2 regions of the Dyella sp. 01L423 genome follow, and region 2 is predicted to be linked to the other one. Evidence: predicted binding sites of a transcription regulator. Region 2 holds the regulator's gene; the other holds the start of a gene.
The links. The regulator sigma-54, encoded in region 2, starts transcription at its own class of promoters, with help from an activator protein. The targets are predictions, from matches to a motif close to TGGCACGNGCNTTGC.
Positions count from the first base shown of each region.

Region 1 (5,338 bases), on a different contig from region 2:
CAAGGTAGGCGAACTGGCGCTCGACGATGGACGCTGGCATGGGCGCCAGGTGATCTCTGCCGCCTGGATCAAGCAGATGCTCACCCCTCATGCGCAGGCGCGCGAGGATGCCGACTACGGTTACCTGTGGTGGTGCTTCCGCTTTCCCGTGCACGGCAGTGAGCAGGTGGCATGGGCCATGTCCGGCAATGGCGGCAACTATGTGTTGGTGATGCCGTCGCAACAACTGGTCGCGGTGATCACCAGCACCGCCTACAACCAGCGCAACGCGCACCAGCAATCGCAGCAGATCTTTCGCGAATACGTGCTGATGGCATTGCCTTAGCGCGACGCGTTCTTCAGTTCTGGCGGGCACCATGTCGCCGCCAGCACGCGCTGGCGCTGTTCGGCCACGCGGCGGTTGATCACGCCGATCGCCGCCGCGTAGCGCGGATCGGACGACAGCGGCTTGAGCAACGGCGACACCTGCAGATACGCCGCGTCGCTGTAGCCCTGTTTGACGGCGGTCTGCACGGCATCGAGGGCGGCATCGCGTTGGCCTTGCGCCTGCAGCAGCATCGCCAGTTCGAGCAATTCGCCGGGATACAGCGTATGGCGTGACGCTTCGTCACGCACTGCGTCGACGCGCGCGGTGAGCCAGCCGGCGCTTGGTGCGTCCTTTCCGTAGAGCCCCTCCAGCGTGCCCGGCAGACCCATCTGCGGGCGAAGTTGCCGGGCATGCACGAAAGCGGCAAGCGCCGCGTCGCGATCGTTGCGCAGCAGCGCGAGTTCGCCTTGCAGCACGTACAGCTCCACGTGCGGCGTGTTGCGCGTCAGCGCTTCATCCAGTGCCTGCTGCGCTTCCACCGGGCGGCCGTGCAGGAACAGGTGACGTGGCCACGCGATATTGGAAAACACGTTATCGGGATAAAGCTGGAAGCTGCGCGCCAGACGTGCCTCGGCCTCGTCGTCAAATCCAAGCAGAGCCATCTCGCGGGCGATCTGCACCTCGCGGAAGCGCACGTGTGTAGCGTCGCCGCGCATGTCCAGGTTGGCGTGCAGCGCCTCGTCGATGCGCCCGCGCTCCTGATAGAGGTAGGCGGCGGAGGCACGCGTGGCGTCATCGCCGGCGTCGAGTGCCAGGGCTTTTTGGTAGGCCTCGATGGCGGCATCGATATCGCCCAGGCAATCCCGTGCATAGCCGAGCGCCGACCAGGCGGAAGCGCGGGAGGGTTCGCCAGCAACGGCGTCGTCGGCCAGCTTCTGCGCCTGCTGCGCCCACTGGTAGGGGAAGTTGTAGAGACAGACGCGCGCGCTGTACGCGCGACTCAAGCCGATCCGCGCATCGGGATTTCGCGGCGTCGACGCGAGCGCTTGCTGATAAAGCGCGATGGCGCGTTCGTTGTTGTCGCGTTGTCCGATGCCCGCGTAGTAGCTCGCGCGCTGCACCAGCTCCTGCGTGGCGGATGGCTTGTGGATGCGCTGGGGCGTGAGCCACCAGGCGATGCCCGCCACCGCGAGCAGGAACAGGCCCATGGCGAGTGCGATCCATCGACGCGGTACGCGGGTCGCGGTGGGTGCTGCTGCTTCCTCGGCCACCGGCATGTCGCACAACTGGTAGCCGCGCCCGCGCACGGAGCGGATGTAACGCGGGGCGCGGCCGTCGTCGCCCAGCGCCTGCCGCAGCAACTTCACGCGCTGCGTAACGGTTTCCTCGTTCACCACGGCGGGCGCCCAGACCTCGGCGATCAGCGTGTCGAAGTCCACCACGTCCACGCCGTGCTTCAGCAAGCACGCGAGCAACTGAAACGAGAGCCCCTGGACATCGAGCGTCGCGCCATCGCGCGTCACGCGCTGGCGCGTGACGTCGATGGAAAGATCCAGCAGTCGGTAACGCGTGGCGCTCATGCGGCGAGGAGGTCAGTGTGCCGACGTGATCCTCGCACGGTTTGCTCAGGCGCCTGCGGGAATCAGCAACAGCAGGGCGATGCCCAGCACGATGCGGTAGATCGCGAACGGCGTGAAACGATGGCTGCGGATATAGCCAAGCAGCCACTTCACTGCCACGAAGGCGACGATGGCCGAGACCACGAAGCCGACGCCGAAAGCGGTCCAGTCTTCGTGGTGTACGCCGCCATCCTTGAGCACCTTCAGCAATTCATAGCCGGTGGCCGCGTACATGGTGGGAATACCCACCAGGAACGCGAACTCGGTCGCGGCCGCGCGGTTGCTGGTGCCAAACAGCATCGCCGTAAAAATGGTGGCGGCCGAACGCGAGGTGCCCGGGAAGATGCCCGCGATCATCTGCGCGATGCCGACCAGGATCGCGACGCGCCAGGTCACCTGCGTGCGATCGGGCTGGCGGGCGGCGAGCCGTTCGGCAGCCAGCATCCAGATGCCGCCGATGACCAAGGCCCACGCTACCGGCGTCACTGCTTCAGGCAGCTTGAAGCCGAGCTTCACCGCAATGAAGCCGAGCACCGCCGTGATCATGAAGGCCACGAACAGCTTGGCCAGGTAATCGCGGTTGGCCGGGTCACGCCACTGCGTGAACAACTGCCAGATGCGGCTCCAGTAGATGAAGGTCACCGCCAGGATCGCGCCCGCCTGAATGCCCACGTTGAACAAGTCAGAGCGCTCGCCCAGGCCGAACTTCTCGGCGATCAGCAGGTGACCCGTGCTGGAAATGGGGAGAAACTCGGTGATGCCTTCGATGATGCCAAGCAGGATGACGTTGATGATGTCGCTCACGGAGACTCCGGCGGTGAGGTCGGCCCCGGTTCCATACCGGCGCAAAGCGGCATAGCTTAAGCGACCGGCGTGGCGTTTTTGGGGCGCGTTGTATCCGATGCGGCTGATTCCGCCGCACGGCAAATCATATAAACGCGGGAACGCCAGGCCGGTTATGGTTGCACCAAGATGGTGCTTATCGATGTTTCATCATCGTGCAATCTAGTGGCGTCACCATCGATTTGCAGTAATTAAACCATTGATATAAAAAGCTCATTCCCCTTGGCACGCGGCTTGCTCAGACGCCTGTCGATTACTCACCTTTTCGCCCGTCGAGGTTGTCCATGTCGTCCCCCGTCCAGAAAGTGCTCGACCTGATCCAGGAACACGAGGTCGAATTCGTCGACTTCCGCTTCGCCGACATGCTCGGCAAGCACCACCACGTGACGTTCCCGGCCCATGCCATCGACGAGGGCACGTTCGAGGACGGCAAGATGTTCGACGGTTCGTCGATTGCCGGCTGGAAGGGCATCAACGAATCGGACATGGTGCTGATGCCCGATCCGGACACCGCCTACCTCGACCCGTTCAGCGCCCACACCCAGATGATCCTGCACTGCGACGTGCTCGAGCCGTCGACCATGCAGGCCTACGGCCGCGACCCGCGTTCCATCGCCAAGCGCGGTGAGGCGTTCCTGAAGTCCACTGGCATCGCCGACACGGCGTTCTTCGGTCCGGAGCCGGAATTCTTCATCTTCGATTCCGTGCGTTGGCAGAACGACATGGGCCGCGTGTTCTACGAAATCGGCTCCGAAGAAGCCGCGTGGAGCTCGCGCTACAAGTACGACGACAACAACACGGGTCACCGTCCGGGCGTGAAGGGCGGCTACTTCCCGGTCAGCCCGGTCGACTCGCTGGGCGACCTGCGCGCCGACATGTGCAAAGTGCTCGAGTCGCTGGGCCAGGTCGTTGAAGTGCATCACCACGAAGTGGCCAATGCCGGCCAGTGCGAGATCGGCGTGAAGTTCAACACGCTGGTGAAGAAGGCCGACGAACTGATGACCATGAAGTACGTCATCAAGAACGTCGCCCACCAGAACGGCAAGACCGTCACCTTCATGCCCAAGCCGATCGTCGGCGACAACGGCAGCGGCATGCACGTGCACCAGTCGCTGGCGAAGGACGGCAACAACATGTTCGCGGGCGATCTGTACGGCGGCCTGTCGCAGACGGCGCTGTGGTACATCGGCGGCATCTTCAAGCACGCCAAGGCGATCAACGCGTTCGCCAACTCCACCACCAACAGCTACAAGCGCCTGGTGCCGGGCTTCGAAGCGCCGGTGATGCTGGCCTACTCGGCCCGCAACCGTTCGGCCAGCTGCCGCATTCCGTACGTGTCCAGCCCGAAGGGCCGCCGCATCGAAGTGCGCTTCCCCGATCCGATGAACTCCGGCTACCTGGTGTTCACCGCGCTGATGATGGCCGGCCTCGACGGCATCATCAACAAGATCGACCCGGGCGCACCGGCCGACAAGGATCTGTACGACCTGCCGCCGGAAGAAGAGAAGAACATCCCGCAGGTGTGCGCCAGCCTCGACGAAGCGCTCAACGCGCTCGACAAGGACCGCGACTTCCTCAAGGCCGGCGGCGTGTTCACCGACGACTTCATCGATGCGTACATCGCGCTGAAGATGCAGGAAGTGACCCGCTACCGCGCCAGCACGCATCCGCTGGAATTCCAGATGTATTACGCGCTCTGATCGCGAGTTGTAGCGAAACACACAGAGACGACGGGCGCTTCGGCGCCCTTCGTTTTTTCAGTCGCTATGCATCTCGCCATGCCATTGCCAGCCATCGACCATGGCGTGATGCGGCTTTTCGTCAGTGGCCGTTGCTGAAATCCACAACGGCAAGGGCCGCAGGGAATCCGCTAGCGGACACGGCGGGTTTCATGGGCGTCCACGGCTTGCCGTGCGCGAAGTCCTCGATCGATGCATAAGCGCCGAGCACGCGGAACGACTGCAGCCCATACGGCAATCCCTCGGCAGCAAGCGGTGCGTTGGCGTCGCTCACGTGAAAGTGCAGATGCGGGCCTGTGGACTCGCCGGTAAAGCCCAGTTGCCCGATGACGTCGCCACGATGCACGCGCTGGCCAGCTTTCACGCGGATGCTGCCGGGCTTGAGATGTTCGTAGAACGCGTAGCGTCCATTGCCCAGATCCAGTGCCACATAGTTGCCGGCAGCATTTTCAAGCGGCACTTTGTGGGCGGCGCCTTCCGCGAGCGTTGCCGGCTCGGCGATGCCTTCACCGGTGGATGCCACGGTGGCATCGGCCACGGCCATCACGTCGGCGGCATAGCCGAACCATTGCTTGGGCAACTCGCCCTTGTCTTTAGCGAAGCCACCGTGCGGTCCGAGCAGAATCCAATCGATGGCGAAGCGCCCAGGCACTTTGACGCTGCCGTCGATGGTGTAGAGCACGCGGCGATGGCCGCGTTCCCAACGGGCATCGTAGATCGCCACCCATGGGCCGCCACGTAAGGGCGGACCGAGTTGCGCAGGTGCGCGACTGGCTGATGAGACGCCGCCGCCCTCGGTGGTGAGGTGCGGATTCTCCTGATCCGCATAA
Region 1 covers NZ_JBFTSI010000009.1:32,926-38,263, reverse strand. The annotation lists gene AC1DMY_RS19375 (serine hydrolase domain-containing protein) at 1-325, shown strand, start outside; gene AC1DMY_RS19370 (winged helix-turn-helix domain-containing protein) at 322-1,887, opposite strand; gene AC1DMY_RS19365 (undecaprenyl-diphosphate phosphatase) at 1,933-2,730, opposite strand; gene glnA (type I glutamate--ammonia ligase) at 3,054-4,469, shown strand; gene AC1DMY_RS19355 (M23 family metallopeptidase) at 4,591-5,338, opposite strand, start outside.
Region 1: glnA (type I glutamate--ammonia ligase) is a predicted target of sigma-54. The motif match lies at 2,993-3,007, and genes of this name have one in related genera.

Region 2 (5,338 bases):
CGGGCGCCACCGGGATGGTGATCATCGGCACTGGCACCTCGAAGATTTCGCGGTGCCCGATATCGCCCGTGAGGCGAGTGAGTCCATCGGTGTCTTCCCCCTCGCGCAACGGTTTCAGGTGCACGACGAGGCGAAGGTATTTGGATGGCTTGACCGCCGTGTGACCAAACATCTCGCGCACATTCAGCACGCCCAGGCCGCGCACTTCCAGCAGGTCCTGCAGCAGCTCGGGGCAGGTGCCGTCGATCACATCCGGCGCGATCAGGGTGAATTCGGTGGCGTCGTCGGCAACCAGTCGATGACCGCGGCTGATCAGTTCCAGCGCAAGCTCGCTCTTGCCCGAGCCCGATTCGCCGGTGATCAGTACGCCGATCGAAAAAACTTCCAGAAACACGCCATGCAGCGTGACCTTGGGCGCCAGGATGCGCGCCAGGTGGTATTGCATCCAGGTCAGCAACTCGTGGCCGCGCTTGGAGCTGATCCATAGCGGCGTATTGGTTTCTTCCGCCACTTCGCGCAGGTCGCTGGGGATGGCCTGATCCTTGGTCACGATCATCGCCACCGGCTGATAGGCGGCAATCTTGTTGATCGCCTCCCAGCGCTGGCGCGAATCGAGGCTGTCGAGGTAGTTCAGCTCCTCGGTGCCGATGATCTGGATCTTGTTCGGATAGATGACGTTGAGGTAGCCGATCAGCGAGGGGCGGCGCGTGGTCGTCGCGGCTTGTTCGAGCGCGCGCGACTCGCCGCGCATGCCGGAGACCCAGCGCAAGGCCATGCGCTCGTGAACGCTGTCATAGAGTTGTCGGGCGGAGAGCCGGTCCAAGCTTTGTCCTTTGCGCCGCCGGAACAGGGCAGCCACATGGACATTGTGCCAGTTCGCACCGGCGGACGCCTTGGATGAGGCAGAGGGCCCGCCCGGAGCCGGGCGGGCCTGGCACAGATCAGCCGTACAGGCGCTCCTCGCGGGCGGCGCGCTGATGTTTGTCGCAGATCTTCTCGCGGTACTTGCGCAACTGGGTCACCAGCTTGTCGAATAGCACGTCGATGGAGACGTACATGTCATTCTCAAGCGCTTCGGCGTGCAGGGTGCTGCCCGTGACATTGAGCGTGCCCTCGGCGCGCTGCTGCAGTTTGTTCACGGAGAGAACGATGCTCAGGCTGAGAATGCGCTCATCGAGGCGGGTGAGGCGGTCAAGCCGGTTGTTCACGTGATCCCGGAGGGCCGGGGTGACTTCAATCTGCTGACCGCTGAGTTGAACTTGCATGTTGCGCCTCCTCTGGTACTTGCCGCAGACGCGGCTGGAATCGATGCGCCGGTCGCCCATGTCGTGGCCGACACACCTTTGAAAACTCCGGTATTGCGAAGGTTTTCTCAGGCCTCCTCACCAAGTCGGGATAGTCACTATGCACCTCTGAAGTTGCCTGTGCGTTAGAAAGACCTTCACGCCTCAGACATGACAGCTTTCCCGTCGTATCGACTTACCTATGAGTATGGGGACGCCTTTTTTGCCGCCAAGTTCCCGGGGCGACGTTGCCGCAGATGCGGGCAAACTCGTTCAGCCAGCGCGCTGGCGCTCGCTGGAACTGGGGATGCGCATGGCTTCGCGGTACTTGGCGACGGTGCGTCGGGCAACCTGAATGCCCTTGCGATGCAACTCCTCCGCGATGGCCTGGTCGGACAGCGGCTTGCGCGGGTCCTCGGCATCGACCAGCTTGCGCAGCATGGCCTGGATGGCGGTGGCCGACGCGCTGCCACCGTCTTCGGTGGACACGCCGCTGGAGAAGAAATGCTTGAGTTCGAACGTGCCCCGCGGCGTATGGATGTATTTGCGGGTAGTTACACGTGAAATGGTCGATTCGTGCATGCCCACTTCCTCGGCCACTTCGCGCAGCACCAGGGGGTGCATCGCTTCGGGGCCGTAATCGAGGAAGGCGCTCTGCCGGCGCACGATGGCTTCGGCCACCTTCAGCAGCGTCTCGGCGCGCGATTCCAGGCTCTTGATGAGCCAGCGGGCCTCCTGCAGCTGTCCGCGCATCCAACTGGCGTCGGTGCCACGGGCCTGGGCGATCAGACCGCAGTAGTGCTGGTTGAGGCCGAGCCGCGGCTGGCAATCGGGATTGAGACTGACCCGCCAGCGACCGACGTCTTTGCGTGCATAGACGTCGGGGGCGACATATTCGACCGGCGTGACATCAAGCGCTGCGCCCGGTCGCGGATCGAGGCTGCGGATCAACACGGCCGCTGCCGCGGTGTCGTCTTCGCTCACGCGCAGCTTGCGCGCGAGACGTGCGATGTCATTGCGCGCGAGCAATTCCAGTTCGGCGTCAACGATACGCAACGCGAGTTCGCGCTGCGGCGTGTCCGCATCAAACTGCTCGAGCTGCACGCGCAGACAGTCGCGCAGGTCGAAGCTTGCCACGCCCGTCGGATCGAAGCGCTGCAGCATGTGCCGCACATACTCCACTTCCGCTTCGGTCGCCCTGATGTCGGCGGGAAGCGCTGCGATCAGCGATTCCATGCTCTCGGTGAGATAGCCATCCGGATTGAGCGCGTCGATCAACACCGTGGCGATGGTGCGATCGCGCGCGCTCATATGCGTGAGGTTGAGCTGCCACAGCAGATGTTCCTGCAGCGTTTCCTGCGCGGCGCTTTGCGGCTCGAAGCCGTCTTCATCCGGGTTGTTGTTGCGCGACGAAGCGCCGCTGAGCGAGAAGTCGACCGGATCGTCGCTGCCGCCGTCGCGCTCCACATCCCCCCATTCGGGTGCTTCGGCGTCGTCGACGGTATCGCTGCTGCTGCTGGAGCTGGACGAGCTGACCGGTATCGCATCCATCGGTGGCTCGGACTCGCGTTCGTCGCCCTCGAGATTGTCGGGATTGTCGTCGGCGAACTCGAGCAAAGGATTGCTTTCGGCTATCTGACGCAGCTCAGCCTCAAGCTCAAGCTGCGACAGCTGCAGGAGGCGGATGGCCTGCTGCAACTGTGGTGTCAGCGTGAGCTGTTGATTGAGGCGAAACTGCAGTCCGGGTTTCATGCCAGCCGGTCAGGATGAACGTGAAGGTCATCCTAACTCTTGCCTCCGAGGTCGGCCATAGGTCGAAGGCGAATTCGCGTACTACCTCAGATTTAGTGCGGAAAGCCGCCTGTTCCGAGGCCGTTACAGGCGGAATTCGCGACCCAGGTACACCTCGCGGACCTTTTCGTCGGCCAGAATGTGTGCTGGCGTTCCGCGCGAAAGCACTTCACCGTCGTTGAGGATGTACGCGCGATCGCAGATGCCCAGTGTCTCGCGCACATTGTGGTCGGTGATCAGCACGCCGATGCCGCGTTCCTTGAGATGGCGCACGATGCGCTGGATTTCGCCCACCGAAATGGGGTCGACGCCCGCAAAGGGTTCGTCCAGCAGCATGTAACGCGGATGCGCGGCCAGTGCGCGTGCAATTTCCACGCGACGGCGTTCGCCACCGGACAGGCTGATGCCCTTCTGGTCGGCGATATGCGAGATCTTCAGCTCGTCCAGCAGGCTTTCCAGCTCGTTGGTGCGACGCTTTTCGTCCCAGCCTTCACGCAGTTCCAGCACGGCCATGATGTTGTCGGCGACGGTAAGACGACGGAACACCGAGGCTTCCTGCGGCAGATAACCGATACCGAGCTTGGCGCGCTGGTGCATCGGCAGGCCGGTGATGTCCTGCTTGTCCAGCTTGATGGTGCCGGCGTCGGCTTCGATCAGGCCGACCACCATGTAGAAGCATGTGGTCTTGCCCGCGCCATTAGGGCCGAGCAGACCGACCACTTCGCCTTCGCGAATGGAGAACGCGAAGTCGCGCACGACCTGGCGCGCCTTGAAACTTTTTTGCAGACCTTCAGCAGAAAGCATCAGTGGCCCTCGGCCGGTTTCGCGGCCGGTTGCGGCGGCGCAGGCGGCGTGCCCGGCTTCGGCGGCGTGGCGGCGGGAGCGCCCGCCGGCTTCTGCTTGGGCAGGATCACACCGTGCACCAGGCCGTCGCCGGCCGCTTCACCGGTGATCAGCGAGGTCTGTGTGTTGTAGACCAGCTTGTCGCCATGGAACTCGCCGCGACCTTGCTGGCGCACCACGGCGTTACCCGTGAGCACCGCAATGCCGTTGATGTTGTCGTAGTCCAGCTGCAAGGCGTCGCCCTGCATCAGGTTGCCGGCGTCGTCGAGCTGCTCGATATGGGCCAGGTTGCCGGTCACGACCGCGCGTGCGACCTGGGTGTCGGCATCCAGATACAGCTTGGCCAGGGCGCCGGTCAGCTTCATCGTGCCCTGCGTGGCCACGACATTGCCGGTGAGCGTGGTGACCGTATTGGGCGCGTTGAACCCGTCCATGGACTTGGACGAGAAGTTCATCGGCTGATTGCGGTCATCCTGCTTGGCCAGCGCCGGCTGCAGGATGAGCAGTCCCAGGCCCAGCAGGGCGAGGTGCAGCTTGAGACTTCTTGGGTCGCGGCGGAAACGAGCCGGTGACTTCATCGAACAGCTCCAGATGATTGGTGTTGAGGTTGGCACGCATGCCCACCCCGTTAAGTGTACGTGCGCCTTGCTTCATATGCGCTGGGGCGTCCGTCACCATTCGGTTTTCTTTTGGCCAGGCAGTGACCTCGGAGGTGTGCATTTCGGCCGCATCGGTCTGGGCAAAGGCCGCCCGGTGCATGTAGACCGGGCCCTGCAGCTTGAGCAGGGTGCCGCTCTTGTCGACCCAGGCGTACAGCGACTTGCCCAGCCAGGGCGGCACGCCGGCCTCGTTGGAGGGCAGGGTGAAGTCGGGCGTGTTGATGTACAGCGACTCGTCGTTCTCGCGGCGCTCCAGGTGCGGGGCGACCATCTCGAAGCTCGGCAAGCCGTCCACGTCATAGGACCACAGCTGGAAATTGGTCAGCGTATAGCCCGAACGCGGCGGCCCCACGAAGTCGCTGACCTTGGGCGCGGGCGCCAGCGCCCAGTACAGCAACTGCGCCGCACCGGTCGCCAGGCCGATCAGCACGATCGCCACCGGGAGGCCCCGGTCGCGCAGATAGGATCGCAAACTCACTGCCAGCGCTCCCGCTCGGCATCGCTTTTGCCCTGGGCATGCAGGATCAGGTCGCAAACCTCGCGAGCAGCGCCCTGGCCACCGCCCAGGCGGGTGCGCCAGTGCGACTGCTCAGCCACCCACGGATGGGCGTTGGCCACCGCGACGGCCAGGCCGGCAATGCGCATGGCGGGCAGGTCGGGCAGGTCGTCGCCCACGAAGGCAGCCTGTTCCGGCGCCAGGTTCAGCGCTTCCAGCAACTGCTCCAGGCAGGCGCGCTTGTCGCCCTGGCCCTGGTAGACGTG
Region 2 covers NZ_JBFTSI010000004.1:157,434-162,771, reverse strand. The annotation lists gene hprK (HPr(Ser) kinase/phosphatase) at 1-823, opposite strand, end outside; gene hpf (ribosome hibernation-promoting factor, HPF/YfiA family) at 942-1,265, opposite strand; gene AC1DMY_RS13390 (RNA polymerase factor sigma-54) at 1,557-3,035, opposite strand; gene lptB (LPS export ABC transporter ATP-binding protein) at 3,159-3,878, opposite strand; gene lptA (lipopolysaccharide transport periplasmic protein LptA) at 3,878-4,495, opposite strand; gene lptC (LPS export ABC transporter periplasmic protein LptC) at 4,386-5,054, opposite strand; gene AC1DMY_RS13370 (KdsC family phosphatase) at 5,051-5,338, opposite strand, start outside.